Regions from separate parts of the Anoxybacillus sp. MB8 genome, predicted to be linked through region 4. Evidence: riboswitches for the same ligand, from Rfam matches in the RefSeq annotation. Region 4 holds a riboswitch; each other region holds the start of a gene.
The links. A riboswitch is a leader RNA that binds a small molecule or an ion and turns the genes downstream of it on or off. The one in region 4 is predicted to bind S-adenosylmethionine.
Positions count from the first base shown of each region.

Region 1: linked by a shared signal. The riboswitch ahead of mtnW (2,3-diketo-5-methylthiopentyl-1-phosphate enolase) and the one ahead of metK (methionine adenosyltransferase) in region 4 are both predicted to bind S-adenosylmethionine.
Region 2: linked by a shared signal. The riboswitch ahead of mtnK (S-methyl-5-thioribose kinase) and the one ahead of metK (methionine adenosyltransferase) in region 4 are both predicted to bind S-adenosylmethionine.
Region 3: linked by a shared signal. The riboswitch ahead of EKC99_RS06900 (methionine ABC transporter ATP-binding protein) and the one ahead of metK (methionine adenosyltransferase) in region 4 are both predicted to bind S-adenosylmethionine.

Region 1 covers NZ_RXXX01000002.1:126,182-133,152, forward strand. The annotation lists gene EKC99_RS01630 (ATP-binding protein) at 1-1,134, shown strand, start outside; gene EKC99_RS01635 (ZIP family metal transporter) at 1,137-1,871, shown strand; gene EKC99_RS01640 (DMT family transporter) at 1,884-2,735, shown strand; gene EKC99_RS01645 (1,2-dihydroxy-3-keto-5-methylthiopentene dioxygenase) at 2,744-3,280, opposite strand; gene EKC99_RS01650 (methylthioribulose 1-phosphate dehydratase) at 3,293-3,901, opposite strand; gene EKC99_RS01655 (2-hydroxy-3-keto-5-methylthiopentenyl-1-phosphate phosphatase) at 3,898-4,554, opposite strand; gene mtnW (2,3-diketo-5-methylthiopentyl-1-phosphate enolase) at 4,551-5,774, opposite strand; SAM riboswitch class I at 5,834-5,941, opposite strand; gene EKC99_RS01665 (pyridoxal phosphate-dependent aminotransferase) at 6,031-6,971, opposite strand, start outside.
Region 2 covers NZ_RXXX01000002.1:133,540-141,257, reverse strand. The annotation lists gene EKC99_RS01700 (methyl-accepting chemotaxis protein) at 1-946, shown strand, start outside; gene EKC99_RS01695 (ABC transporter permease) at 953-1,912, opposite strand; gene EKC99_RS01690 (sugar ABC transporter ATP-binding protein) at 1,909-3,402, opposite strand; gene EKC99_RS01685 (sugar ABC transporter substrate-binding protein) at 3,399-4,511, opposite strand; gene mtnA (S-methyl-5-thioribose-1-phosphate isomerase) at 4,508-5,542, opposite strand; gene mtnK (S-methyl-5-thioribose kinase) at 5,553-6,722, opposite strand; SAM riboswitch class I at 6,795-6,894, opposite strand; gene EKC99_RS01670 (carbon-nitrogen family hydrolase) at 6,982-7,718, opposite strand, start outside.
Region 3 covers NZ_RXXX01000014.1:21,755-29,980, reverse strand. The annotation lists gene EKC99_RS06930 (cysteine desulfurase) at 1-914, opposite strand, end outside; gene sufD (Fe-S cluster assembly protein SufD) at 914-2,218, opposite strand; gene sufC (Fe-S cluster assembly ATPase SufC) at 2,234-3,013, opposite strand; gene EKC99_RS06915 (carboxymuconolactone decarboxylase family protein) at 3,196-3,540, opposite strand; gene EKC99_RS06910 (MetQ/NlpA family ABC transporter substrate-binding protein) at 3,612-4,436, opposite strand; gene EKC99_RS06905 (methionine ABC transporter permease) at 4,454-5,122, opposite strand; gene EKC99_RS06900 (methionine ABC transporter ATP-binding protein) at 5,112-6,140, opposite strand; SAM riboswitch class I at 6,215-6,320, opposite strand; gene EKC99_RS06895 (hypothetical protein) at 6,652-7,125, opposite strand; gene EKC99_RS06890 (response regulator transcription factor) at 7,511-8,110, shown strand; gene EKC99_RS06885 (O-acetylhomoserine aminocarboxypropyltransferase/cysteine synthase family protein) at 8,150-8,226, opposite strand, start outside.
Region 4 covers NZ_RXXX01000007.1:74,740-82,965, forward strand. The annotation lists gene mnmL (tRNA modification radical SAM protein MnmL/YtqA) at 1-662, shown strand, start outside; gene mnmM (tRNA 5-(aminomethyl)-2-thiouridylate-methyltransferase MnmM) at 659-1,231, shown strand; gene EKC99_RS04565 (Uma2 family endonuclease) at 1,272-1,835, opposite strand; gene EKC99_RS04570 (tetraprenyl-beta-curcumene synthase family protein) at 1,879-2,949, opposite strand; gene EKC99_RS04575 (alpha/beta hydrolase) at 2,924-3,742, opposite strand; gene EKC99_RS04580 (gamma carbonic anhydrase) at 3,825-4,355, shown strand; gene EKC99_RS04585 (phosphatase PAP2 family protein) at 4,429-4,947, shown strand; gene metK (methionine adenosyltransferase) at 4,993-6,198, opposite strand; SAM riboswitch class I at 6,319-6,427, opposite strand; gene pckA (phosphoenolpyruvate carboxykinase (ATP)) at 6,602-8,194, shown strand.

The DNA of each region.
Region 1 (6,971 bases), on a different contig from region 4:
CGTTTTCAACGCATTTCGTTCGTTTCTGAAAGTACAAATGCGACGATGCGCTTAGCGAAACTGACGAAACAGACGATGATCGACAGCAATCGGATACCGACAATTATCACGCCGATTATCAATGAGCAGACGAACGAGACGGTTGGCTTTTTCGTGGCGGAGTTGCGCACAGAGTATATGAAGCATCGCATGAAAATCGTTTATCCGAACGCTTCTTTTCGTTTATATGATGAACATGGAGCGGTTCTTCTTGCGACAAACAAACTTCAAGCATCACAACAAACGGTAAGCGTTCATTTAAATCAAGCGCCATGGACGATTGAAGCGAACGTGCCGCACGTCAATATGAAACAAAAGATACAAGCTTCCCTTCCTTATATCTTGTCGCTTATTGTGATCATCCATATTATTTGGTTGTTCATTCAATATTCGCTATTAAAACGGCAAACGATCGTCGAACGAATGGAAACGGAAGCGCAAAAGCTTGAGCTCATCGGTACACTTGCCGCAAGCACGGCGCACGAAATTCGCAACCCGCTCGCTGGCATTAAAGGGTTTATTCAACTATTAAGTGAAAAACATAAAGATAACGAATCACAACTTTATTTTTCCGTCATTCAAAACGAAATTACACGCATTAACGATATCGTCAACGAATTTTTAATTCTCGGCAAACCGACGGCACAAAAGCTTGAAATGTGCGATTTAAATCATATCGTCCAAAGCATTCATCCGATGATTGAGTCGCAAGCGCATTTCCATAACGTCATCTATTCGTTTCAACGTGCAGACGTACCGCTTCCGATTCGTTGTTCGAAAGACCATTTGAAGCAAGTCGTCTTAAATTTAGCAAAAAATGCGATAGAAGCGATGCCGCATGGTGGCGAACTGACCATTTCTCTCGAAAAACAAGGAAACTTCGGCATATTGCACGTCAAAGATACAGGAAGCGGCATTCCGAAACATGTGAGCGACAAGCTATTCCAACCGTTTGTCACGTCTAAACAAACAGGGACAGGGCTTGGGCTCGTCGTATGTAAACGCATTATAGACATGCACGAAGGAACGATCGACATTCATAGCATAGAAAAGAAAGGAACGACGATTACTGTTCGTTTTCCGTTAGGAGGATGATTATGGTCGACATGCTGATCGGAAGCACGCTATCTGCGCTAGCCACAGGAGCTGGCGCTGTTCCTATTTTGTTTTTGTCGCGCTCGCTAACACATCAATGGCGCGACATGTTGCTCGCTTTTACAGCAGGTGTCATGATGGCCGCGTCCATGCTTGGATTAATTCCAGAAGCGCTTTCTTCCGGAACGTTTCTTGCCTTAACGGTTGGATTGTGCGGCGGTGTGCTCGCCTTAACGTTTCTTGAAAAAATCGTGCCGCACATCGATTTAGCGCATACTGAAAGCGGCGTAAAAATGGACAAAAAAGCGTTGCTTGTGCTTGCGGCAATTACGCTTCACAACATTCCAGAAGGACTATCTGTCGGCGTGAGCTACGCTTCCGGCGAACAAACGCATATTGGCGATTTAATTGCGCTTGCGATCGGCTTCCAAAACGCGCCTGAAGGATTGCTCGTTGCGCTTTTTTTATTTAACCAACATATTTCAAAAGGAAAAGCGTTTTTGATGGCAACAGGAACAGGAATGATTGAACTTGTCGCTTCCGTCATCGGCTTTTATTTAACGTCTGTCGTCGATGCGCTCGTCCCTTACGGATTAGCGTTTGCGGCTGGAGCGATGTTGTTTATTATTTATAAAGAATTAATTCCTGAAAGCCATGGCGATGGGAATGAACAATCGTCAACGTACGCTTTTATTATCGGACTATTAGTGATGGTATTTTTAATTGAAACATTTTAAAGGATGATTGACATGTCGAAATATTATATGCTTCTTTTATTGACAAGCGCATTATGGGGAGGAAACTTTGTCGCAAGCAAATTGCTTGTCGCTCACGCCTCCCCACTCACGTTGACGTTTATTCGCTGGACGATTGCGGTCCTTTTTTTATTTCCGATCGTTTTAAAAAAAGAGCGATCGATCCGCCTACAAACGCGCGGCATCGTTCCTTTGATTGCGATGGGGCTTTCGGGCGTCGTGTTGTTTAACGTGTTGATGTTTCAAGCGCTTCGCTATACGTCAGCGGATCATGTCGGTTTAATTTCGACGTTAAATCCGATGGCGATCGCGCTCGTTGCCTATGTCGTCTATCGTGACAAACTGACGTTGCGACAATGGCTCGCGATGATCGTTTCACTGATCGGGGTACTCATCGTCATGACGCACGGGCAACTGCATCGTTTAGCGGATGTAAACATCGGCGATTTATGGATGATCGCAGCGGTCATCATGTGGGGCGTTTATTCAGCCTGTGCGAAGGCGGTGATGACATCGTACTCTCCGCTTGCGGCGACGTTTTGGTCTGGCGTATTTGGCGTCATCGGATTGTTGCCGTTTCTTTCTTCTTTTTCCGTTCATGACGTCAACGTCTCCTTTTCGCTTGCGCTTTTATATACGAGCGTCGGGGCGACGGTGCTTGCGATGTTTCTTTGGAACGTCGGCGTCAAACGGGTCGGTGCTACGACAGCAGGCATGTTTTTAAATTTTAATCCGCTTTTTACTGCCTTATTTGCATACATACTGCTTGGGGAAACGTTGACGTTGCCCCAATGGATCGGTTCATTCGTCACCATTGCAGGCGTCATATTGTTTACAAAAAAATAGAAGGGGTGTTATTCCCCTTCTTTTTCTTCATATGGATGGGCAACCCAACCGGATGGATCGATAAATAACCGAACGGCAACGACTTGACGATCGTCCATTAATGTAAAGAAATGTGGATTTCCTTCTGGCACGGAAATGACGTCTCCTGCTTCAAGTTCCACGTCAAAATATCCTGTGTTTTCGTCTCCTTTAATGACGAAAATGCCATGTCCTGCGACGATTGCACGCACTTCATCTTCCGTGTGCGTGTGCACTTGTTCAAATTTTTTCAATAGCTCTTCTAAATTTGGTGTTTGTTCGCAGAGGGCAACAACGTCCCACGCTTGATAGCCTCTTCGCTTCGCTAAATCTTCAATTTCGGATTGAAACGCGGCTAAAATGTCCGCTTTTTCTTCGTCTGTTAATACAAATTTGTTTTGCAGATGCGTTGGAAGTTTACTTGCATCCCAATGTTCGTACAACACACCTTGCTGATTTAAAAACGCAGCGACGTTTTCCTTTCCTTCAATCACTTCTCCTGTATTGCGCACTTTAATCACTGCCATACTTACTCCCCCTTATCGTTTTAAAAGTAATAATTTGACGTGGTACTGACATAAAAACTCGCACGCTTCTAGCCATTTTTTCGCTTCAAACGCATCTTTTCCCCAAACGGTAATGCCGTGGTTGCGAATAAGTACCGCCCCGTTACTTTCGTGCACATGTTTCGCAAATTCATTCGCCAACGTCGGAATATGGGCGAAATTCGGAATAATCGGAATGCGAAATACCGCATCTTCTTCCCATAACCCGAACGCTTTAATGATTTCTTGATTCGTAAAAACGACTTCTCCTTCATCGCCGTACCATTCCGAAATGACGTTGTTGTCAACGGTATGCACATGCAAAACGCAGCCAGCGTTCGTTTTGTTGTAAATGTGGACGTGAAGAAGCGTCTCTGCTGACGGTTTGAGAGACGTCGCTTCCGCTGGCTGTCCGTCGGCACCGACGAGTAAAAAATCTTCCGCCGTCTCTTTTCGTTTATCTTTGCCGCTTGCAGTGACAAGAAACGTAAGTGGCTCATCGCTCACTTTGAGCGACAAATTGCCGCTTGTTCCCATAAACCAATCGCGCGCCGCTAGTTCTCGTTTCACCTCCGCAAGCTCTTCCCATTTTTTTTGCCTCATGCGATCACCTCGCTTTCTTTTAACGCATCGATGACATCATAAAACGTCGTAAACGGCGTATGCGGTAAATGAAGCTCACGGCATTTTTCAAGCAAAAAGTCGCGGGCGATGACATGATCCGCTAATTTTGCCGCCGCTAAATCCGTAATCGAATCGCCAATCACAATCGTTTTCGCCCCTTTTGGTGCGAGTTTACGAAGAAGAGACGGCTTGCAACAGCCGCATTCATTTTGACAATGTTCATCGCATGCATACGGCCATGTAATTTGAATCGTTTCGCCGCGAAAGTCCGCGCGATTGCAAAAAATGCGTTCTTTTTCAATGAACCCGTCTAACAACGGATAAACGAAAAAATCGATGCCGCCGCTGACGATATAAAGCGGCATATGTTGTTGTTTCGTCCATGCGACAAACTCGGAAAATCCGTCGCGAATGCGGGCAGTGTCAAGCAAAAATTGCACAATTTCTTCTTTCAATGACGACGGCAAAAGGGAAAACATGCGCCCAACGCCTTGTTGTACGGAACATCTTTGCGCAAGTATATCGTCTTTGATCGCTTCCCACTCCGGTGGGGCGAACTGTTTCATCACCGCAATAATGTTATCGTTTAACGTAATCGTCCCGTCAAAGTCGCAAAAAATGACTGGCTTCATGATGCGCTCCCCCATAAATGAAGCGCTTGTCGCAACGGTTCGTTTTCTTTTGCCGCTTCATGAAGCGAACGCCCTGAAAGCACCGCTTCAACTGCCGCTCGAAACGCTTGCCCGCCGCCAACCGCTCCGGCTGGATGACCGTGCACCCCGCCGCCTGCGTTAATGACTGAATCGATGCCAAAATCGCGAACTAAAAGCGGCACAAGTCCCGGATGAATGCCGGCCGATGGGACAGGGAACGCGCGGACGAACGGCTCTTCTTTCGTCAGTTCGTCGGCAATCGCAAGCGTCTGTTCTTTTTCAAGCGCTACGCTTCCGTACGGAGATGGGAAAAGCGAAAAGTCCGCTCCTGCCATGCGCAACAGTTTGCCAAGAAGAAGCGCATAGCTCACTCCATATACGTGCGATGAAGCGATCGCGCCGCTAAATGACGGATGCGCCATGATCGGCAAACGAATGTCATCGTCTTCGCGAAGCGCTTGCAATACATCAAGCCCGTATGTAAACACGTTAAACAACAACACGTCCGCGCCGAGCTCCGCCGCCCGCTTCGCTTTTTCTTTTAGCTCAAACGTTTTCCCTGTTAAATTGACCGCATATAACGTCCGATGCCCTGTTTGTTCGTACACGTCTTGTAACGCTTCTTTTCCTGCGACGATGCGTTTTTCAAACGGCGTCAAGTCGTTTTCAAACAAAATTTCATCGTCTTTCACAAGATCGACACCGCCGAGCGCTTGCTGTTTTAATTGCTCGGTCACATATCGCAAATCGCGACCGATCACCGCTTTAAAAATGCTCATGACAAGCGGACGGTCAAAAACACCAAGCTTTTCACGAATGCCATCAATGCCAAAGCGCGGACCAGGAAATGCTCGTTTTAATTCGTCAGAAAACGTCAGGTCAACAAGTTTAATCGTTCCATCAAGCGACAATTTGCCAAACGTCGTCGTCAAAATCGCTGGAAAATCGGCACTAAAATTGACGCTCGGATACGAAATGCGCACGAGCGCCCGTTTCAATCGCTTCCCGAAATACGTATTGACCCGCTCATCTTCCTCAAGCTGTTCAATCGACTCTACAACCCCTTTATGTTTTTTCAACTGTTCTTGTTCAAGTTGCGGCAAATCGGTCCACGATCCTACCGTAAGCCCAAGCGCAATCCCCTCCGCTTTTTTCGCCAAATCTTTGTCATCATGAATCAAATATGTTGCCGTAATCATCGTATCACTCCTTTACAAATAAAAAACCTCTTCATAAGAAGAGGCTAATCGTTCGTCTCTTCTTATCTCTCAGCTGATTGCTGCGAGAATTAGCACCGTGCTTAACGTTCGTTAAGTCGGTTGCCGGGCTTCATCGGGCTCGTCCCTCCGCCTACTCTTGATAAGAATTCGCAATGTATGAAATTTTTGAAATGGTTCGTTTTTCATAAATTTAATCTGAATTATGACAGCCGTCTTTCATTTTGTCAATGATTTTTTAAAAAAGTTGCAATCGTCCGATTCGTTCTGCTGCTTCTTTCAGCCGTTCTTCGCTTGTCAACAGCCCTGTGCGCACATATCCTTCCCCATGCTCTCCAAAGCCGATGCCTGGGGCAACGGCGACATGTGCTTGTTCAAGTAAAAGATTGGCAAACGTTTCGGACGTATATCCTTTTGGCACCGGAAGCCACGCAAAAAAAGAACCTGCTGGCGCTTGCACGTTCCAGCCGATGTCGTTTAATGCACGAATAAACGTATTCCGTCTTGCTTCATACGTGGCGACAAGCTCATCGACGCATTGTTGCGACTGTAAAAGCGCAACCGCTGCCGCTTCTTGAATGGCGCCGAACATGCTCACATACAAATGATCTTGCAAAACGTTAATCGCTTCGATCATGCTTTCGTTGCCGACCGCAAAGCCGATGCGCCATCCTGCCATATTGTACGTTTTTGAAAACGTATAAATTTCAATGCCAACGTCTTTCGCCCCTTCGACTTGTAAAAAGCTGACCGGCTTTTTCCCGTCAAACCCGATCGCCCCATACGCAAAATCGTGCACGACAGCAATGCCGTATGTTTCAGCAAACGAAACGGTTTCTTTAAAAAACGATTCCGTTGCTGTCGCGCCTGTCGGGTTGTTCGGATAGTTTAAAAACATCAATTTCGCTTGACGAACGACGTCTTTGTTTAACTCCTCATAATCGGGCAAAAAGTCGTTTTCCGCCCGCAGCGGCATCATTTCCATGCGCGCCCGCGCAAGCACAACGCCCGACCAATAGTCCGGATAACCGGGATCGGGAACGAGCACGACATCGCCGGGGTTTAATAAACAAAGCGGCATTTCAACGAGCCCAGCTTTGCCGCCAAATAAAATGGCGACTTCTTTTTCTGGATCAATGGTTACCCCATACTCCCGTTTGTAAAACGTCGCTACCGCTT
Region 2 (7,718 bases), on a different contig from region 4:
GGTTGACCGTTTTGAACATTTACAACAGCATTTAAGCGCGATTGAAAAAGTGATGCAGCTTGTCAACGGCATTGCGGATCAAACGAATTTACTTGCGTTAAACGCTTCGATTGAAGCGGCACGTGCAGGGGAATACGGAAAAGGATTTTCCGTCGTTGCGGAAGAAATTCGGAAGCTTGCCGATCATACAGTGCAATCGCTCGGCGAAGTGCAACGAAACGTCGGAGAGTTGCGGACGATTTCATCGGAAGTATCATCCGCGATTTACTCAACATCATCGACGATTCGCCAAGCGGTCCGTCAAGCGCAAGAAGCGATGCCTTTATTAAACGAAATCGTATCAGCGATGGGCGACATTCAAGATAGTACAAATACGAATGCTGCGGTTGCTGAACAGCAAGCAGCGGCTGTCGATGAAATCGCAAACCGTATGGCATCGATCGCCTCATTAACAGAATATATTCGCGAGCTTGGTGAAAAAACAGGAAAGACGGTTCATGCGTTAAGCAAAGCGATCGACCGTTTCCGCTTAAATTTAGTTAACGAAAACAATATTAAACTATCTGCGAAAGCGTTATTGCATTTAGCGAAAACGGATCACTTATTATGGAAATGGCGCATTTACAATATGATTGTCGGCTACGAGAACATTCGTCCGGAAGATGTCGCTTCTCACCATCAATGCCGATTAGGAAAATGGTACTTTGATGAACAAACGAAAAAACAACTGAAAGGCACGCCAGCGTATGAAAAGCTTGATGCCCCTCATGAACGTGTGCACGTCGCGGCGAAAAAAGCAGCGGAAGCGTACGCAAAAGGCGATATAAAAGGTGCCGAAGCGCAACTGCAAGAACTCGAACAAGCATCGACCGAAGTGATTCGTCTTATTGATGAACTAATGGAAAAAGTAGAAAAAGAACGAACGTTTGAAACCCACCTTGCGTAAGGTGGGTTACTTTTTTACGATATGGGACAACGCGAGTGCGAAAATTAAAATCGTTCCTTTGATTATATCTTGGGCGTAGTACGGGACGTTCATCATCGTCAGCCCGTTTAACAACACCCCGATTAAAATCGAGCCAAGCAGCGTACCGATGACGTTCGGTTTGCCTGCGCCAAAGACGGAAAAGCCGATAAAGGCGGCAGCGACGCCGTCCATTAATAAGGAAGCCCCTGCCGATACTTGTCCGGTGCCGATGCGCGAAGCAAGAACAATGCCCCCTAAAGCAGCGAACAGGCCGCTAATGATATACGCAGCCGTGCGGTAACGATCGACGGGAATGCCGGTGAGCCTTGCTGCTTCACGATTTTCGCCTGTCATGTAAAACAAGCGTCCGAATGTTGTATACGTTAAAAAAAGATGAGCACAAACGACGACAAAAAGCATAAGCAACACAGAAAATGGGATGCCAAACAGCTCTCCTTGTCCGATAAATAAAAACGATGGAATAAATTTTCCCGGCGCCGTTCCGCCTTCTGGAAGCGGCATGTCGTTGTAAATCGAAAATCCTTTCGTATATGTCAATTGCACGCCGTTAATGATATACATGACGGCTAACGTCGCCAATAAATCAGGCAGGCGAAGGCGAATGATGAGAAAGGCGTTAAGCAATCCAACGAGTGCGCCGAGAAGAAGCGGAACGATGAGTGCAACGAAAAGCTCTTGACGATGTAAAACGAGCGCGGAGGCGCTTGCGATGGTCGCTAAACTGACGGTTGAACCGACCGATAAATCAAAACCGTCGACAATTAATGAAAACGTAATGCCGATCGCCACGAGCGTAACAATGGAAATCGAACGTAAAATGTCGCTAAAGTTTGCATACGTAAAAAACGAATCGAGCGTGATGCTGAAAAAACTAATGACGACAACAATCGCGATCATCGTTCCGTATTTGTATAAAAATTTCATCTCATTTCACCTCCCGTTGTATCATGGACGAGCTGTTCATATGTCGCTTCTTGGGCGTCTATTTTTTTTATGAAACGACCGTCGACCATCACATAAATCGTATGTGCGATATGTAGCAGCTCTTGAAACTCGCTCGTGAAATAAATGATCGCTTTTCCTTCCTCAGCAAGCGAGCGAATGATCGCAAATACTTCCTCTTTGGCATGCACATCAATGCCTTTTGTCGGCTCGTCAAAAAGAAATACGTCGCTATTCGTTTGCAGCCATTTGCCGATGACGACTTTTTGTTGATTGCCGCCGCTTAAGTTTTTCGCCAGTGCGGTCGGCGAGGATGGACGAATATGTAACGATGAAATGAGCGATGTGGCGATCGTGCGCTCGCGGCGTTTGTTTATCCATTTCCATTTCGAAATGTTCGACAATAGACGCACCGTTAAATTTTTTTCTACCGTCTCGTTCATAAATAGCCCTTGTTTGCGGCGCTCTTCTGGGATAAGACAAACGCCTGCTTCAATCGCATCTTTTGGCGATGTCCACGTTTGTTTTTTCCCGCGCACGATGCGTTCCCCTGTCGTGTTCACATGAGCGATGATGCTTTCTGCTAATTCTGTTTTTCCTGCGCCGACGATGCCGGCAATGCCGACAATTTCCCCGCGCTGTACACGTAAATCAACCGTCGTTTTCGTTTTCGGAATGTATAGTTGCTTCACTTCAAAAATCGTTTCGCCACTTTTTTCCCGCGCAAAAGTGTTGCGCGTTTTTGGTTGCCGTCCGACCATATGGCGCACGATTTGTTCCGTCGGTAGCGACACATCACCTTCATACACGACATGGCCGTCGCGCAAAATCGTCATCCGGTCGCAAATGCGTTTGACTTCGTGCAATTTATGCGAAATATAAATAAATGACACGCCTTGTGCTTTTAATTGTTCGATCATCGCAAATAGCCGTTCCGTTTCTTGTTCGCTTAACGAAGCGGTTGGCTCGTCTAAAATAATATAGCGAGCGGAAGAAGAAAGGACGCGAGCGAGTAAAATGAGCTGTTTTTCATGGAGCGTGCACGTTTGAACGAGCGCATCAGGCGATACATGCGCCAAACCGACGCGCTCAAGCAGTTGGAAAACAAATGCCCGCTTTTTCGTTTTTGAAAACAACTTGTTCGGTTGTTCAGCAATTTGTTCAGCGAGCACGTTTTCATACACGGACAGGGCAGGAAATAACGCTGCGTCCACTTCTTGTACGACATGTCCGATGCCAGCCCGCTTTGCCTCTCTTGGGGAAGAAAACGTATACGACCGTCCGTCGATGTCAATCGTTCCTTCGGTCGGTTGAAGATGGCCGGCTAAAATGTTCATTAACGTGCTTTTTCCCGCGCCGTTCATACCTAAAAGGGCGTGAACTTCGCCCGGTTGGACATGGAAGTTCACGCCGTTTAATACGGTGACATCGCCAAACGAATGGACGATTTGTTTCATGGAAAGCCCGCTCATTGCTTTTTCACCTGTTGTTCGAGCGTTTTCATCCATGGAGAGACAGCGACGTTTGATTGTCCCCAGCCCGAAATGTAGTTGTGCAGTTCGCCCATCGACACTTGTTGATCTGGTAAGTCGGAACGTTTGACTAAATGCGGTTCAAGTGAATAAATGTTTGGCGTTTTTTCGCCTGCAATTTTTTGATACGCAAAGCGCACTTGCACGCGCCCGACTTCCGCTGGGTCAGTTGCTGTTGTTGCGACCCATGGGCTATTTGGTTGTTGAATCATTTGTAAATCTTCATCGCTTAAGTCGATGCCGTACACTTTAATTTCTGTTCGCCCTGCTTGTTGAATGGCGCGCGTTGCTCCTTTGGCAAACTCATCCCATGTCGCAAACACCGCATCAATATCGCCTTTGTTCGGATATTTTTTCAAAATCGCTTCCATTTGCGTTTGTGTATCTAAAGCGGTATTTGCGCTCGCTGTGCCGAATTTGGCGACTTCTTTTATGTTCGGATATCGTTTTTGAAACGCTTCGTAAATGACGTGACGACGTTCCATTGGCGTAAAGCCGCCGACCCAAATCGTGACGATTTCGCCTTCACCGTTTAAATCTTCCGCTAACGTTTTTAACGTTTTCCATGCTAAGCTGTAATCGTCTTGGTCAATGACAGTGACACCCGGAATGTTTAAATCATTATCAAATGCGACGACATGAATGCCTTTGGCGAGCGCTTTTTCCACAGGGGCTTTCAACGCATCCGCGCGCCCATGATCTAATAAAATCGCATCGACGTTTTGGTTGATTGCTGTTTCGACGTACGATGCCATTTTTGTTAAATCGTTATCCGCGTTATAAATTTGCACCTCGCCGCCAAATTTTGCGACTTGTTCTTTCACACCTGCGATATATTGCGATGAAAAGGTGCCGATCGACATTTGCATAATGGCGGCAATTTTAATCGGTTTGTTTAGCGCGGCTGGAATGTCCGCTCCTGTTGTTTCATTCGTTTGTTTCGTTTCTTCTTTCGGCTGTTGCGCCGGTTTAGAAACGGCATCTTGTTCGTTCGTGCATCCGGCTAATAGCGCAAAAATGAGCACGAAGGCAAGCCATATGTTTCTCATGCGAAAACCTCCTCAAATAATGTTGGTAGTTTTGTTGCGTAATCGCCAAAAATGATCCCTTTTTCGGTAATAATGCCCGTAATGAGTTCATGCGGTGTGACGTCAAATGCAGGGTTGTAGACGTTCACGTCCGGTGCGATGCGCACGCCGCCGATATGCGTCACTTCTTCTTTTGCGCGTTCTTCAATCGGAATGTCATCGCCTGTTTTCGTCTGTAAGTCGATCGTTGAGAGCGGAGCGGCGACGTAAAACGGAATGTGAAACGCTTTAGCTAAAATGGCTAGACCGAACGTTCCGATTTTGTTGGCGGTGTCGCCGTTTGCGGCGATGCGATCTGCGCCGACGATGACAGCGGAAATATGTTTGGCTTTCATCGTTTGCGCGGCCATATTGTCGGTAATGAGCGTGACATCGACGCCGGCTTGTGAAAGCTCCCAAGCGGTGAGCCTTGCTCCTTGCAGCACAGGCCGCGTTTCACAAGCGTACGCATGAAGCGTCATTCCTTTTTCTTTCGCTAAATGAAACGGAGCAAGTGCCGTTCCGTAGCGCGCCGTCGCAATCGCTCCTGCATTGCAAATCGTCATGATGCGATCGCCGTCTTGAAAAAGGGAAAGGGCATGTTCGCCGATGCGGCGGCATACGTCTTCATCTTCTACTTGAATGCAAATCGCTTCATGAATGAGCGTCGTTTTCGCTTCGTTGACGGATTTTGCTTGCGCAACGCTTTTCATAAGCCGATCAAGCGCCCAAAATAAGTTGACAGCGGTCGGACGCGAACTAGCTAAATAGTCGCGGTCTCGTTTTAACTCGGCATGAAATTGCGCTAAGTCGTTCGTTTCATACGATTTTGCCGCAAGCGCTAAGCCGTAGGCGGCGGTCATGCCGATGGCTGGCGCCCCGCGCACTTTTAACGTCACGATCGCATCCCATACGTCTTTGATATTTTTTAATTCTAAATATTCAGTCTTATGAGGCAATGCTTGTTGGTTTAAAATCGTAATATGTGTATCGTGCCATTGTACAGATTTCATTGTCTTCCTCCTAGCTGTTCACATGTACCGTTTGTTGCACAAGTCGTTTGATCGCATGAATCGGCAATTGTTCACGCTGTACGATCAGCTCGCGTCCGAGGCGAAGCGCGTGACGTTTCACATCAAGTCGGCGCTCAAGCGGCAATTCGTCAACGTCTGCGACATGCGCTAAACCGATTGTTCGGCGAATGACTTCACAGCCAGCAAATCCAATCGCTTCTGTGAGGGCATCGCGAAGCACGTCATGAAGCACGCCAGAAACGGTCGCGTACGGTTCATTGCTTTCACGCCAAAGTTCAGAAAATGTGCGAACAAACACGTCCCACGTTTTTTCGATATGATGAAAGAGCGGTTTGCGGTCACGTTCATCGCGAGCGAGGGCGTTTAACAGCAAATTAGCGAAAAATTGCCCGAGATCAAAGCCGATTGGACCGTAAAATGCAAATTCTGGGTCGATCACTTTCGTTTCATCGTCACTTGCGAAAATGCTTCCTGTATGTAAATCGCCATGAAGCAAGACGTCCGCTTTCGTTAAAAAGCGCCGTTTCAATTTTGCGGTTTCGCGTTTTAATGCGTCATCTTGCCAAAGCTGCTCGACATCTGCGCGAAGTTCGGCTTCAAAGTTGTTTGTGTCATGGTCAAAAAACGGGTCGGTCAATACGAGATCTTCTGTAATTTTACAAAGTTCAGGATTTGTAAATTGCTGTGCGAGCTTCTTTTTTTGTTGTTGGTTCATGCCGAAATCGGACGTGTAAAACGCTGTTTTCGCGATAAATTCGCCGATATGTTCAGAAATGTTCGGAAATGTTTTTCCTTCGATGAACCCACGACGAGCAATTTGTAAATGCGATAAATCTTCCATCACTGTAATCGCTAAAGACTCATCAGAATAGTATACTTTCGGAACGTATTGAGGGACGTAGCTTGCGAAAGTGCGCAACGCTTGGCTTTCAATCGTCGCCCGTTTTAACGTGAGCGGCCAGCTTTCGCCGACGACTTTCGCATACGGTAACGCTTGTTTGATGATGATGCTGTCGTTTGTGCGCTCGTTGACGATACGAAACACGAGATTTAAGTTGCCATCGCCAATTTCTTTGCATGAAAGAAGCGCATCTTTTCCAAAAAGCCCCAACCGAACAGCAAGGGCGATCGCTTTTTGTTCTGTTAACGGTTCGTACATACAAATTCCTCCCTTGACATAAATAAAAAACCTCTTTCGCTGAACGAAAGAGGTTTGAAGTTTGCTTCGCACCTCTTATCTCTCAGCCTACTGCTGCAAGAATTAGCACCGTGCGTCATCGCCGGTTGCCGGGCTTCATCGGGCTCGTCCCTCCACCTGCTCTTGATAAGAGTGTTTATCGTTATTTGAATGTTTTTAACAGTGAAAAAGTTTCGTGAATTCGCTTGATTCGAATCATACATCGGTTCATGCTCGTTTGTCAATCCTTTTTTTCAAAAATTTTATACACGTCTGGGCGACGATCAGCAAAAATCGGGATGCGTCCGCGCACATGTTGCACTTCGTTTATGTCAATATTCGCCATAATGACCGTTTCTTGTTCGTCCCCTTCAGCGAGCACGTTTCCCCATGGATCGATGATCATCGAATGACCAGCAAATGTGTTGTTCGGGTCTTTTCCTGCGCGGTTGCAAGCGACGACGTAACATTGGTTTTCAATCGCTCTCGCCATTAATAACGTACGCCAATGATGAAGGCGAGCAAGCGGCCACTCCGCGACGACAAATAGCACTTCGGCTCCGTGAAGCGCATGAGTGCGAATCCATTCTGGAAAACGAATGTCATAACAAATGACGCCTGCGCACGTCGTGTGAGCGAGTTGAAAAACGTGTAACGTCTCCCCAGCTTGTAAATACATATGTTCATCCATCAATTTGAACAAATGAAGTTTACTATATTCGCTAACGACATGGCCGTTTCGGTCGACGACATACATCGTATTCGTCATTTGTTTGTCTGTTTTTTTCGCTACCGATCCGCCGACAATATGCACATCGTACGTGCGCGCAAGCGAGGAAAGAAACGTTTTTGTATCTTCGCCGTTTTCGTCGGCGATGTCTGTTAATCTCGTTAAATCGTATCCTGTCGTCCATAGTTCTGGCAATACGACGACGTCGACGTCACGCGCCATTTGTTCCATGTAGCGCACGATCGTTT
Region 3 (8,226 bases), on a different contig from region 4:
CGATGTTCGTGCTCAGCGATATGATCTAAACCGACTTGCTCAAGAAAATCAATCGCAGCTCCTAAGCCGATTGCTCCAGCGATAATTGGTGTACCACCTTCGAATTTCCACGGAAGCTCTTTCCATGTTGACTCATACAACCCGACAAAATCAATCATTTCCCCACCGAACTCAACAGGTTCCATTTGCTCAAGCAAATGTTTTTTTCCATATAGTACCCCGATACCTGTCGGACCGCACATTTTATGGCCTGAAAACGCATAAAAGTCACAATCGATGTCTTGCACGTTTACTTTCATGTGCGGAGTGCTTTGCGCTCCATCAACAACAACAACCGCGCCGTTCTTATGAGCAATTTGGGCAATTTCTTTTACTGGGTTGATTGTACCGAGCACGTTGGATACGTGCATGACAGCTACAATTTTCGTATTCGGTGTCACCGTTTGTTCGACATCTTCTAATCGAATCGTACCATCTGGTTGTAGCGGGATATACTTTAACGTTGCCCCTGTTTGTTTCGCAACTTGCTGCCAAGGGATAATGTTGCTATGGTGTTCCATGTACGTAATAACGATTTCATCGCCTTCACGCACATGAGCTCGACCATAGCTTGCCGCCACTAAGTTAATCGCCGTTGTCGTCCCGCGTGTAAAAATAATTTCTTCCGTCGAGGCAGCACCGATGAAGCGGCGCACTTTGTCGCGCGCCCCTTCGTAGGCATCCGTCGCCTTTGTGCCAAGCGTATGCACACCGCGATGAACGTTCGAATTGTATTGGCGATAATAATTGTCAATCGCTTCAATAACCGACAACGGCTTTTGCGATGTTGCCGCGCTATCTAAATAAACGAGCGGTTTGCCATTGACTTGTTGATCTAAAATCGGGAATAGTTGACGAAGTTCTTTTACGTTCATCACTTAACTTTCCTTTCGATCACTTCAATTAATTGTTTTTTCACACGCTCAATTGGAATTTCATTCACAACAGGTGCTAAAAAGCCGTGAATAATTAATCGCTCTGCTTCCGTTTTCGGAATACCGCGGCTCATTAAGTAATATAATTGCGTTGGGTCCACGCGACCGACCGATGCCGCATGGCCTGCTGTCACGTCATCTTCGTCAATTAATAAAATCGGATTCGCATCTCCTCGTCCTTTTGGACTTAACATAAGCACACGCGATTCTTGTTCCGCATTCGATTTCGATGCCCCGTGTTCAATTTTTCCAATGCCGTTAAAAATCGATGTCGCTTCATCTTTGACAACGCCGTGTTTTAAAATGTAGCCTTCTGTATGTTTTCCGTAGTGAATGACGCTTGTCGTAAAGTTTTGCACTTGCTCACCACGGCTCACAACGACTGTCTTCGTGTCGCCGACTGATCCATCACCGATTAAGCGCGTAATGTTTTCTGAAATTGTATTTCCGTCATTCATTAAACCAAGCGCCCATTCGATGCGCGCATGACGCCCTGTCACACCGCGGCGGTTAACATAGACAGTCGTTCCCTTTGCCAAATTGTCTACCGCACCGAAAAATACTTGCGCATCATCTCGCGCAAACACTTCTGTAATGATGTTGACGATCGCTTCCGAACGTTCACATGTTGAAATGTAGTTTTCCACATACGTCACTTTACTGCCCACATCCGCAACAATAATGACGTGATTAAACAACGCTTCCGCTTTTTCATGCACGTACACCGCTTGCAACGGCACGTCAATTTGTACATGCTTCGGCACGTATACAAACACCCCGCTGTTTACAAGGGCAGCATGAAGCGCTGTCAAACGATGCTCATTTACTTTCACACCGTCCATAAAATATTTTTGCACAAGATCGCTATGCTCGCGAACAGCTGTCGCTAAATCAGTAAAAATGACGCCTTTTTCTTTCAACTCATCCGCAAGCGATACGTATGCACATGTATGGTCGCGTTGCACATATACGTTTTTTTGTTGTTCATCGATATCAATAAGCACTTTCACTTGCTCTGGCAACTCTTCTAAAGAAGAAAGCGGAGCGCTTTCAACGAGATGAGTAGAAAATTGTGTAAAGTTCCAACGATCGATTTTCGTTTTATCTGGCTTCGGTAAAGGAAGTTGTTCCGCTTGTGCAAGAGCTTGTAAGCGAACGTTTAAAAGCCAGTCCGGTTCTCCACGCCCTTCGGAAAAAGAGCGCACATACTGTTGGTCGAATGGTAGTTTCGTCTCAATCATCATAAATCCTCCTAACGCTTACGCTTCTTGCTCAACGACTTCATCTTCAATGCCTAGCTCTTTTTTAATCCAGTCATATCCTTCAGCTTCAAGACGTTGCGCCAATTCTGGACCGCCTGATTTCACGATGCGTCCTTGCATCATAACATGCACATAATCTGGTGTGATGTAGTTTAATAGGCGCTGATAGTGGGTAATAATTAAACAGCCAAATTCGCTGTTGCGCATCTCATTTACACCTTTTGCAACAACTTTTAATGCATCGATGTCAAGACCTGAGTCAATTTCGTCTAAAATTGCAATTTTCGGCTGCAACATCATTAATTGTAAAATTTCATTCCGCTTTTTTTCTCCACCTGAAAATCCTTCGTTTAAATAACGATGCGCCATATCTGGATTCATTTCTAAAAACGCCATTTTTTCATCTAATTGACGAATGAATTTCATTAATGAAATTTCATTTCCTTCTCCGCGACGTGCGTTAATGGCTGAACGAAGGAAGTCAGCGTTTGTCACACCACTAATTTCGCTCGGATATTGCATCGCTAAAAAAAGACCTGCGCGAGCACGTTCGTCTACTTCCATTTCTAATACGTCTTGCCCATCTAATGTAATGCTTCCTTTTGTCACTTCATATTTTGGATGGCCCATGATTGCGGCAGATAATGTCGACTTTCCCGTTCCGTTTGGTCCCATGATGGCATGAAACTCGCCACCTTTAATTTCAAGGTTGACCCCTCTTAAAATTTCTTTTCCATCAATTGCAACGTGAAGATCTTTAATCGTTAATGTTGCCATAAAAAAATACCTCCAGTTTCGCTTATGTTCATAAAAACGTAATTCTCATTTTATTCTCATTACAATTTTATAACAGATGAAAAGTATTAGCAACCTTATTGCAAGCATTTTGATACTTTTTTGTTTAGAAAGTTTGTTTACTTTATCACATATGTAAAAAAGGATAGGAGAGCCCTATCCTTTTAATGCGTGCGAGTAAATTCATCAATACATTGGCGAACGAGCGTGACTGCTTGGCTCATTGTCGTCCCGCCAGCTAACGCAGCAGCAACCGCACATGCTTCAAATATTTGTTCTTCTGTCGCTCCTTCATCGATGCATCCTTTCGTATGATAAATCGTACAATATTCATCTTGTTTAGCAACACTAATGCCTAATGCGATCAATTGCTTTTCTTTTTTCGACAACGCCCCTTGCGCAAAACACGCCTCTGTAAACGCATTAAACGTTTGCCCAACCTTCGGCATTTGTTGTGTAAACGTTCCTAGCCCTTGTTTATATTCGTGTAAAAATTGTTCCATCGACATAATCACTCCTCCTTCCTTTTTATCATGTGTCGTTTTCCGAAAAATATAAAAGGATGCCCGAATGGACATCCTTATTTTGTCGCTGGAATGACTGCACCGTTATACTTTTCTAAAATGAAGTCTTGAATGTCTTTTGATTGCAACACTTCAACGAGCGTTTGAATTTCTTTACGTGTTTCGTCACCTTTACGAACCGCAATAATGTTAACATATGGATTGTTTTCTGGTGACTCTACCGCAATTGGATCTTTCGCTGGGTCTAAGCCAGCATCTAACGCATAGTTAGCGTTAATTAATACCGCATCTCCCTCGTCATTTTTATATACTTGAGGAAGTAAACCGGCTTCGACATCTGCTTCAAACACTAAGTTTTTCGGATTTTCAACAATATCATCAACTGTCGCTTTCGTTTTATCAACACCATCTTTTAATTTAATTAAACCTTTTTCTTCAAGCATCGATAAAATGCGACCGTGGTCTGCAACAGAGTTGCTCATAATAATTTTTGCCCCGTTCGGTAGTTCTTCAAGGCTTTTATATTTTTTAGAGTATACGCCGATTGGTTCAATATGAATACCGCCAGCATTCACAAAATCATAACCATGTTCTTTCATTTGTGCTTCTAAGTAAGGAATGTGTTGGAAATAGTTTGCATCTAACTCTTTATCAGCTAACGCTTTATTCGGCAATACATAATCTTGGAACGTCACGATTTCTAATTCAATCCCTTTTTCTTTTAAAATCGGTTTTGCTTGTTCTAAAATTTCCGCATGTGGTACGTTTGATGCACCAACGACAAGTTTATTCGTTTTTTCTTCCGCACTTTCGCTTTTTCCGCAAGCAGCAAGCGCTAAAACAACAATTGCAGCAACAAGTAAAGAGATCCATTTTTTCATTTGTTTCTTCCTCCTTTTTATCGTTTATCTATTTTAGAAGTGACAAAGTCACCAATAAACTGAATAATAAAGACAATGACTAAAATGAGCACTGTTGCAACAAACGTAACATCGTTATTGTTGCGTTGGAACCCTTCTAAATACGCTAAATTTCCGAGCCCTCCAGCGCCAACAACTCCTGCCATCGCTGTATATCCGACGAGCGCAATCGCCGTCACTGTAATTCCAGATACAAGTGCTGGAAGCGCTTCTGGGAGGAGCACTTTCCAAATAATTGTCGATGTCGTCGCACCCATCGCTTTTGCTGCTTCAATGACACCTTTATCGATTTCACGAAGCGCAATTTCCACCATGCGCGCATAAAACGGTGCGGCACCGATAATGAGTGCTGGCAACGCAGCGTTTGCTCCAAGAATCGTGCCAACGACAAGTTTTGTAAACGGAATAAGCAAAATAATTAAAATAATAAACGGAATCGAGCGGAAAATGTTGACGAACGACGCAATGGCACCGTTAACGAGACGATTTTCCCATATGTTTCCCTTAGACGTTAAAAACAGCAATAAACCAAGTAAAATGCCAAGCACAAATGTTGCTATAACAGAGATAGCTGTCATATACAATGTTTCCATCGTCGCCGCCCATATTTTATCCCAAACGACGTTCGGGAATAGTTCATTCCACATTCGCCAACACCTCCGCTTCCACTTCTTGCTGGCGAATAAAAGCGAGCGCTCGCTCAACTTCTTCATTCGCACCGTCTAAATGAATGAACAACACTCCATATGAGCCATGATGCGTTTGTGAAATTTTGCCTTGTAAAATATTCACGTTTAAATCAAAATGGCGAATAAGTTGCGTGATGAGCGGTTGCTCAGCCGCTTCGCCGACGAATGTAAGTTGAACAACTTTGCCGTTTGGATATCGTTCAAGAAGATGCAACATCGCTTCTTTCGTTTCCTCCGGCTCCGTCACTTGTTGGACAAATCGTTTCGTAATCGGTTGCTGTGGCTTACGGAATACATGAAGCACTTCGCCCATTTCAACAATTTTTCCGTTTTCCATGACCGCTACGCGATCGCAAATTTTACGAATGACATGCATTTCGTGTGTAATTAACACGATCGTTAAATCGAGACGTTTATTAATATCGACGAGCAAATCTAAAATGGAGTCCGTCGTTTGTGGGTCAAGCGCTGACGTCGCTTCATCACATAGCAACACTTTCGGGTTGTTCGCTAACGCACGCGCAATGCCGACGCGCTGTTTTTGCCCTCCGCTCAATTGCGACGGGTATGCATTTTCTCTTCCTTGCAAGCCGACGAGTTGAATGAGCTCATCGACACGCTTCATCCGTTCCTCTTTCGGCACACCCGCAATTTCTAACGGGAAAGCAATATTTTCACACACCGTTCGCGACCAAAGTAAGTTGAAATGTTGGAAAATCATCCCGATTTGCTGACGAGCTTGTCGTAATTGTTTCCCACTAATTTTCCCCATATCTTTTCCATCGACAATGACTTCACCGCTTGTCGGCTTTTCTAGTCCATTTAACAATCGAATGAGCGAACTTTTTCCCGCTCCGCTATAACCGATGATGCCGAAAATTTCTCCTTCTGCAATATGCAAGTTTACATGATCGACCGCAGTCACATTTCCGCTTGCTGCTTTGTATACTTTCGTTACATTTGATAAAGTAATCACGTCGCTGTCACCTTCCTTCCATGAAAAAAGCCTTTCTGTTCAAGAGAACAGAAAGGCGTTATCGTCCATTCTGTCTCTTATCTCTCAAAGCAAACGCTTTGTGTGAATTGGCACCATTTCAGCAGCGCTGACGGTTGCCGGGTTTCATCGGGCACATCCCTCCACCTCTCTTGATAAGAGCGCTTTTAAACGCTTTATTCAGTTAACGTTTTAATGCATTCAAGGACATTTTTAAACTACGAAAGTGATTATATCATCGAAAGAAGGACGGTGTCAATAAAAATTTTTTCAACTATTTCCCGTCATGATTAAGTGAACTGAATATATATATCATTGAGGAATCGCTACTCCTAGGATGTCGGGCTACGAACAACCCTCTGCTTTTGTTATGTAAACAGTGTGAGAGGCTTACCCAAAACGCATTAGCGTTTTAGATCAGCCTCTTCAGTTCAAAAAATGAAGTTAAACTTTCCAATTGTAGGCATACATAGTTACATGACAAACGGATCCTTTAATTACATTCTTCTTTTGTAATTTTAATCGTTACGTACACTTTATGAAAGGAGTCATAGTAGTCAGCTTGTGCAACACTAGAGGTATACCATTTATCAACTAATTTTAAGTAAGAATCAGTGTTTTCTAAAGAATAAATCCCCGTAATAGTAGAAGTCTTAGTCGTTAGATTTCGATCGTACGTAACTGTCATCGTCACTGTACCATACATACTCTGAACCGTTTTTGTTTCTTTATTTCCTCGGACAATCGTATCAAGTGGAGCAATTTTTGATTTTGAATTGCTTAATTTTGCTATTGAACTCCCTACTGCAGGAGTAACTGTAATTGTTACATTCCCCTCTTTATATACTCGTTTCGGGAGCGTACTAGCTTCAGTAGTAATTAACGACCCAAAAAAACCATCTAATAACAGAGTAGCAGTTAGTGCTAGGGTAGCAACTAAAATAAGCCTTCTAAATTGCCTTTTCATTATTTTCTCTCCTCACATAGTCCAATTGTAATGCTAGTTCTCCGCTACTTGTCCATAATGAGATAGACTTGTACATTAGCGCCAGTTAAACATCGGTATCATGAATATAAGCAGGAATTTTTATTTAGCTGATTACTCACCATAGGTACAACATATTGTATAAAAATCGGACGTTCTTTATCTCAACTTATACATTGCTCATACTCCTCCGCTTCTTCTCCCAAAAATAGCTGATCAGCTATTTTCATTTTACCAAAAATAGAAAAGAAAAAAATCCGTATTTTCCGCCAATTTTTTGACGAAAATCCGCCAATTTCTTCAAAATAAATGACAAAGTTTATTAAATGAAGTAGAATCTAGTAAAAAATAATGGAGGGGAAATCGCATGACTATTCGTACATTGCTTATTGATTCTGATCCTATCTATTTGCTTGGGTTGGAAAAATTATTGGAAAACGAAAGTAACATAACAGTTATCGGTTCTGTTTCTTGTCTTGATTCACTAGATACTCTCATACATATACATGTACCAGACGTCATTGTAATAAATGTACACATGCACATAGCAAAAGCATGGGACTGGGTAAAAAATGTGAAGGAGACACATCCCACGATAAATATCATTATGCTATGCAACTATCCACCGCTCGCCTTATCTGCGTACGAAGCAGGTGTATCCGGCGTATTGTCAAAAGAAAAAGTTTCCACTCATTTAGCACATGTGATCCGATACAGCAACGAAGGAGAAAAACTTTTTTTAGCGGATAATGAAACTGCGTATTTAACAAAGCACGGTTTAACAAACATGGAAATCGATATATTACAAATGTTAGCGGATGATCAAACGAGTACACAAATTAGCGAACAGCTAATGATAAGCAAACGAACAGTAGAACGTCACCTTTCTTGTATTTTCGAAAAACTAAAGGTTTCGTCACGAACTGGAGCGGTTGCGGAAGCGCTACGGTTACAACTCATAAAATGAAAGGTGCTAGTCGAAATATATAACTAGCACCTTTCATACCTACACTTGCGAATATACAGAACGAATACCTGTCGCCGCTTCAATTGCCTGCTCTAAGTCTTCAATTAAATCGTCCA
Region 4 (8,226 bases):
CAAATACACATGCACCCGTTGACGTGTTGCGTGAAAAATACGAAACGGTATTACATTTAGACGGTGTCGTCGGTTTATCGATCGCTACACGCCCTGATTGCTTACCGAATGACGTCGTTGACTATTTAGCGGAATTGAACGAACGAACGTATTTATGGGTCGAGCTTGGTTTGCAAACGGTTCATGAACAAACAGCTACCTTAATTAACCGCGCGCATGACTTTTCATGCTATGTAGAAGGTGTAGAGAAGCTACGCAAACATGGCATTCGCGTTTGTGCCCATATTATTAACGGATTGCCGCTTGAAACGTACGACATGATGATGGAAACCGCAAAAACGGTCGCCCATTTAGATGTGCAAGGCATTAAAATTCATTTGCTTCATTTGCTAAAAGGAACACCAATGGTGAAACAATACGAAAAAGGAATGCTTCAATTTTTAACGTTCGATGAATATGTTCAACTCGTTTGTGATCAATTAGAAGTATTGCCGCCAGAAATGATCGTTCATCGCATTACAGGAGACGGTCCAATCGATTTAATGATCGGTCCAATGTGGAGCGTCAATAAATGGGAAGTGTTAAACGCGATTGATGCCGAATTAGAGCGCCGCAATAGTTATCAAGGAAAAAAATATGTGAGAAAGGAAGACAGGCGATGAAGCTGATGCGCATTTTGCCGTTTGCTCGTTCGCTCATCGACTCCGCTGTGAAAGAAGGAGATGTCGTCGTCGATGCAACGGTTGGCAACGGCCATGATACGCTTTATTTGGCTGAACGTGTCGGAGAGACTGGACATGTGTTCGGTTTCGACATTCAAGCACAAGCCATCGAAAATACAACAAAACGATTGCGTGAACACCACATGGAAGAACGGGTCACGCTCGTGCAAGCAAGCCACGCAGAGCTGCTCGTTCACATCCCTCCACAATACAAAGGACGCATAACTGGCGCGATGTTTAACCTCGGTTATTTGCCTGGAGGGGATAAACAAATTGTGACAAAACCAAACTCAACGATTGCCGCCATTGAGCAATTGCTTGAAATCATGGCTCCTGAAGGAATTATTGTCCTCGTCATTTACCACGGTCATCCTGAAGGAGCGATTGAGCGCGATGCCCTTTTACAATACGTTTCAACGATCGACCAACAACGCGCACACGTCATTCGATACGAATTTATGAATCAAATCAATCATCCGCCGTTTATCGTTGCCATCGAGAAAAGATAAAAAGTAGCGATCGGTCTTCCCTATCGCTACTTTTGCTTTGTTAGTGAAATATGTCTTCTAAATGAACAAACAAACCTGGAAAGCAAGCAGATTGAACAGTTCCAACACTTACTTTAATATCCGCCTGCTCGTATAGCCTATCTTCATTTAATACATAAACGGTCACGGCTTGTTTCATCGGATTAACAATCCAATATTCTTTTACACCATATTTCATATATAAATTAAACTTCGTCACTAAATCGTGCGCTTGATTCGAAGGACTGAGTATTTCAACAATTAACGTTGGAACACCGACATATTTTGTGTCTGTAAATCCGGTTTGATCACAAATAATGCTTAAATCAGGAATGACGAGCTTTCTTTCAGAACATGTTTCACTCACTAGCTCAATGTCTGTGGGAGCGGCAAATACTTTACATGTCTTTCCTTTCAAATAACTCCCGAATATTGTATGAAGATTGCTTGATACGAGTTGATGCTGGATGCTAGGTGAAGGTGTCATATAAACGACGCCATCAATATATTCTAATCTTTCATCACTATGTTGACGCATAATTAAATATTGTTCATACGTGACGTGTGAAAAGCGAGGTAACGACATATTCATCCCTCTCTTCTTTTCTTCCATTATACACCCGTTTTCCTCACGCATACATCCATTTTTGCCATTTTCGATACATTCGTCCGTTCCAATAAAAGAAATGAGATGTTATACCACCTGAGCGCAACAATTGTTTCGCTAACTTACGAATGGCGTTTTGCTCGTGCACCTTTTCATCCGATAAATATAGCCCAAGCAACCCCCGATGAATAAAGCGATGAAATTCGCGATGCGGCAACTGCGCGATATGCCGATCTGCTTCTTCAACGAAATGACATAAACGAGCGAATAGCGTTTCTTCATTTGGATAATAAAAACAAAAATTTAAATCTCCACCTTGTCGATCTTCTTCTTGATCAATCAAATAATCAAGTAAAATGTGCAGCCCTTGCACGTATGGGAAATAGCTGTTTCGTACCCGTTCAGCAAGACGTTGATCAAAAGAATCGGTACAAGCGTAAGCGACTAAACAAAAAATACCGAGCGTTGATCCGGAACAAGCGGAAAATTCATACCACTCCATGTTCGGCAACGACGCTTCATGTTGGGAGAACCATTGCTTCAGACGCGGAATCCGTTCTTCCTTCTTCACATGTTTATGTACTTGTAAGTCGCAATAATATGATGCAAGTTCATGTAAAAACGGGGCAATGATATGATAATGCCGAACTTCTGCCAATGTCTCTTGACACGTATCGACAAGGGCATGCAAATAACCACCATCATCTTGTTCCGTACGATAGCGGTAATATGCCTCTTTTTTTGCCCCGACCGTTAACGCATGCATCATTGACTCGTGCAGCGCACGAAAATCGGTCGGATCAAGTGACGTGCTTCGATCGCATAAATTATCTAAGTAATCGCTAATCGTTTGATAAGCAACGATAAAACGAATGCATCGCTCCATCTCTTTTCCAGCAAGCAACGACAAAATCGCTCCTCCTTCACAATGAAACGTTTTTGTTGCGATGCTTGCTAACGCTTGTTTGCGCAATTCCTCGTTCGGAATCGCCTCCGCTCTTTTTTTCCAAATATCTAATTCGCGATGAACGATCGGAAAAACGCGACGATATACAGCCCGCATTAAACTAAAAGGATTTGTTGGAACGCTCAATAAGCTCACCTCTTTGCAATTGCAACGTTAAAAACGTATGAGCATATAAAAATACTTGTTCTCGCTCAAGTTCGTTAAAAATTTCATGATATAGTTTTGGCCACTCTTTATACACTTTTTCACTAACCATCAACTGATCAAACCATGATTTCACTGCACTTTTATCAACAATTTTGTCATCCCCCGCCTGCATAACGAGCATCGGAACATCTGGTAAGTGTTCAATTTTTTCATGAGCGATGCGAATGGCTTTGACCAACTCGCGATACCAACGAACAGATACTTTCGTCACATATAATGAATCGTTTTTGTCCATCTCTCGCACTTCTTCATTTCGGGTCGCCATCTCTACCGTTAATCCTGATGGAAATCGCTTTTTCGGATGAATGACATTTAAAATGCGTGAAGCGACCTCAAGTGCTTTCGACGGATAATGAACGAGCCCTAAACACGGGGACGATAAAATGACACCGCGAACAGGTAGTCGCTTTTCTTGCAATGTGCGAATGACGACAAGTCCTCCCATGCTATGACCGAGTAAAAAAATAGGCTGTTCATACACGCTCGCTTCATGCACCCAACTCGCGACCGCTTCTATATATTCGTCAAATGAATCAATATGCCCTCGTCGGCTACGCGATGTCGTTCCTTGTCCTGGTAAATCCCCTGCAACGACATGAAAACCGTGCATACGAAACATTTCAATGAGCCATTTATACCGACCGTGATGTTCGGCAGCACCGTGAACGATGACAATTGTGCCTTTTGCGTTTTCTCCTTCCCATTTCCACATAAACATCCCTCCTTTATATTTACGAATAGACGAAAAATTTGTACACTAAATATAACAAAATGAAACGAAAGGGACGAGCCAAATGATTTATCCATATAAAGAACATACACCAAACATTGCGTCTTCCGCTTTCATCGCCGATTACGTCACCATTACAGGTGATGTAACCATTGGAGAGGAAACGAGCATTTGGTTTAACACCGTCATTCGTGGAGATGTCGCACCAACGATCATCGGCAACCGTGTAAACATTCAAGACAATTGTGTCCTTCACCAAAGCCCAAACAATCCACTCATCATTGAAGATGATGTGACCGTCGGCCATCAAGTTATTTTACATAGTGCGATCGTAAGAAAAGAGGCTCTCGTCGGTATGGGTTCTATCGTTTTAGACGGTGCTGAAATTGGTGAAGGGGCTTTTATCGGTGCCGGCAGTCTTGTGCCTCAAGGAAAGAAAATCCCTCCTCGCACACTTGCGTTCGGACGCCCCGCAAAAGTAATTCGAGAATTAACCGAAGAAGATGAGCGTGAAATGGCACGAATTCGCCGCGAATATGTCGAAAAAGGACAATATTATAAGTCGCTTCAATTAAACAAACCACGCAATAAATAGGCGTGGTATTTTTACATTGTTTTATTATTGACTTAACATATATATTTTATCATAAATTCAGGGGGATTTGCTTATGTTGCGAAAATGGTACGATTGGGAGTGCAAGTTGTTTTACAGCATTAATCGTTATTTTGATCGGAAGTGGCTTAACGCGTATTTTCGCTCGATTACGCACATTGGAGGAGCGACATGCTCGATTACAACCGTATTGCTAGCCATTTGGTTGCTACGTGACGAATGGCAGGATGCTGCTATCGCGAGCGCGGTCGCATTGGCACTTAGTCATATTCCTGTCGCAATGATGAAAAAAATGTACCCACGCAAACGACCGTATATTTCACTTCATAACACGAAAGTAACAAAAAATCCGTTAACTGATCATTCATTTCCATCCGGACATACAACCGCAATATTTTCTGTCATCATTCCATTTTTACTATACGCTCCGGCATTAACGATTTGGCTCTTGCCCATCGCGTGTAGCGTCGCGATTTCGCGCATTTATTTAGGACTTCATTATCCATCTGATGTGCTTGCTGGCTGTATGCTCGGTACATTAGTTGGCATCGCTTCATTTTCTGTTCTTACTTAAAAAACAAGAAAGGAGAGCTACATCTTGTAACTCTCCCTTTTTTCCTTACTTCGCCAACTGTAACGCTTGTTGTTTTAACACTTCTGCTTTATCTGTACGTTCCCAAGGAAGATCAATATCTGTGCGGCCAAAGTGACCGTAAGCAGCTGTCTGTTTGTAAATCGGGCGACGAAGATCAAGCATTTTAATAATGCCCGCTGGGCGAAGATCAAAGTTGTTGCGCACCACTTCAATTAATACATCTTCAGATACTTTGCCCGTGCCGAACGTATCAATTGAAATCGATACAGGTTTTGCAACACCGATCGCATACGCTAACTGCACTTCGCATTTATCGGCAAGACCCGCTGCAACAATGTTTTTCGCTACGTAACGTGCCGCATATGCTGCTGAGCGGTCTACTTTCGTTGGATCTTTTCCTGAGAATGCCCCGCCGCCGTGACGTGCATAACCACCGTATGTGTCAACGATAATTTTACGTCCTGTCAACCCTGCGTCACCTTGTGGACCACCGATGACGAAACGTCCTGTTGGGTTGATAAAATATTTTGTGTTTTCATCGATCAATTCTGCCGGAACGACAGGTTTAATGACATGTTCTTTAATGTTGCGCACAATTTGATCTTGTGTAATTTCTGGATGATGTTGTGTAGAAACAACGATCGTATCGATACGTACAGGTTTGCCGTTTTCATCGTACTCCACAGTCACTTGCGTTTTTCCGTCTGGACGTAAGTACGGTAAAATGTCTTCTTTACGCACTTCTGCTAAACGGCGTGCAAGTTTATGTGCAAGAGAAATTGGTAGCGGCATAAGTTCTTTCGTTTCGTTGCACGCGAAGCCAAACATTAATCCTTGGTCACCTGCACCGATCGCTTCGATTTCTTCATCTGTCATTTGTCCTTCGCGAGCTTCTAACGCTTTGTCAACACCCATCGCGATATCTGGCGACTGTTCATCAATTGACGTCAATACTGCGCACGTATCTGCATCAAAGCCATATTTTGCGCGCGTATAGCCAATTTCACGAATTGTTTCACGAACAATTTTCGGAATATCTACATATGTAGATGTTGTAATTTCTCCACTCACTAACACAAGTCCTGTTGTTACACTCGTTTCGCACGCCACACGCGCATTCGGATCATTCGCTAAAATCGCATCTAAAATCGCATCGGAAATCTGGTCACAAATTTTATCCGGATGCCCTTCCGTTACAGATTCAGATGTAAACAGACGACGTTTAGGCATTCAAACATTCCTCCTCAGTATAGTGACAAATGATACGGTACTCATCCCTCTTATTATGGTCTATCGTGAAAAAAACCTTTCCCTCAGAGGAAAGGTTTTTGCATTTGTCTGCGCCTTTCACTCTTATCGTTCAAGGGCGTTCCCTTGCCACAGGTTAGCACCTTTTCACGTATGTGACGGTTGCTGGGTTTCATCGGGCCTGTCTCCCTCCACCAACTCGGGATAAGAGTATCCGTTCATTTCAGCATCATATCACATCTGTACAGAGCAAGTCAACGTTTTTTCTCCTGTCATAGTCTCGAAAATAAATTCAAGAAAAATACACGAATTAGTATGGACTATTTATCAAAATGTGTTATACTTTTTACATAAAGATAAATCAAACAAAGGTAGGTTTTGTCCAATGAATTCCATTGAACTGACAAACAAATTATCAACACTCTTACAAAGGGATGGGGTTTTTCATAACTTATCTGTACCGCGATTAGTAGAAAAAGTATTAACTCGCAAAGAAGGTGTCCTCACTTCGTCAGGTGCAGTTTGTGCAACAACTGGAAAATATACAGGTCGTTCTCCAAAAGATAAATATATTGTGGAAGAACCATCTGTGAAACATAAAATTGATTGGGGAACTGTCAATCAACCAATTTCTGAAGAAGTATTTGATAAACTGTACAACAAAGTGATCGATTATTTAATGACGAAAGAAGAAATATTTGTATTCAACGGCTTTGCAGGCGCGGATCCAGCTTATCGCTTGCCAATTCAAGTTGTCAATGAATTTGCTTGGCATAACTTATTTGCCCATCAATTGTTCATTCGTCCAACAACAGAAGAATTGCAAACGCATGAACCACAATTTACAGTCATTTCTGCACCGACATTTAAAGCAGATCCAGCTGTTGACGGCACGCGTTCAGAAACGTTTATTATCATCTCATTTGAACGTCGTACCGTGCTGATCGGTGGAACAGAATATGCAGGGGAAATGAAAAAATCGATTTTCTCTGTGATGAACTTTTTGTTGCCAGAACAAGGAATTTTCCCAATGCACTGCTCAGCAAACGTAGGTCAAGAAGGAGATGTCGCGCTCTTTTTCGGTTTATCGGGTACAGGGAAAACAACGCTTTCTGCCGATCCAAACCGTCGCTTAATTGGCGATGACGAGCACGGTTGGTCAAATAACGGCGTGTTCAACATTGAAGGCGGATGTTATGCGAAATGCATTAACTTATCACGCGAAAAAGAACCGCAAATTTTCGATGCGATTCGCTTCGGTTCCGTATTAGAAAACGTCATGATTGATCCAGACACACGCATACCAAACTATGATGATGCAACGTTGACGGAAAATACGCGCGCAGCATATCCGCTTGAAGCAATGGATAATATCGTTCAACCGAGCATTGCAGGTCATCCGCATACGATCGTCTTTTTAACAGCTGATGCGTTTGGTGTATTGCCTCCAATTAGCAAATTAACGAAAGAACAAGCGATGTATCATTTCTTAAGCGGCTATACAAGCAAGTTAGCGGGAACAGAACGCGGAATTACCGCACCTGAAGCAACGTTTTCGACATGCTTTGGATCACCGTTTTTACCGCTTCCTGCAACGCGCTATGCAGATATGCTCGGGCAAAAAATTGACGCTCACGGCGTTCAAGTATTTTTAGTCAACACCGGTTGGACGGGAGGCGGATACGGTGTTGGTGAACGAATGAAGCTATCTTATACGCGCGCGATGGTGAAAGCGGCGTTAGAAGGCGAATTAAACAACGTAGAAACCGTTCAAGACCCGATTTTCGGTCTGCATATTCCGCTTCACGTCCCAGGTGTACCGGACGAAGTATTGCTGCCAAAAAGCACATGGGTAGATCAAGAAGCATATGACCAAAAAGCAAAAGAACTTGCGGCGAAGTTCCGTGAAAACTTTAAAAAATTCACAAACGTTGATCCACGCATTGAACAACTCGGTGGACCGATCGCAATCGAGTAGGAGGAGGTGATTAACCTCCGTCCTCTCACACC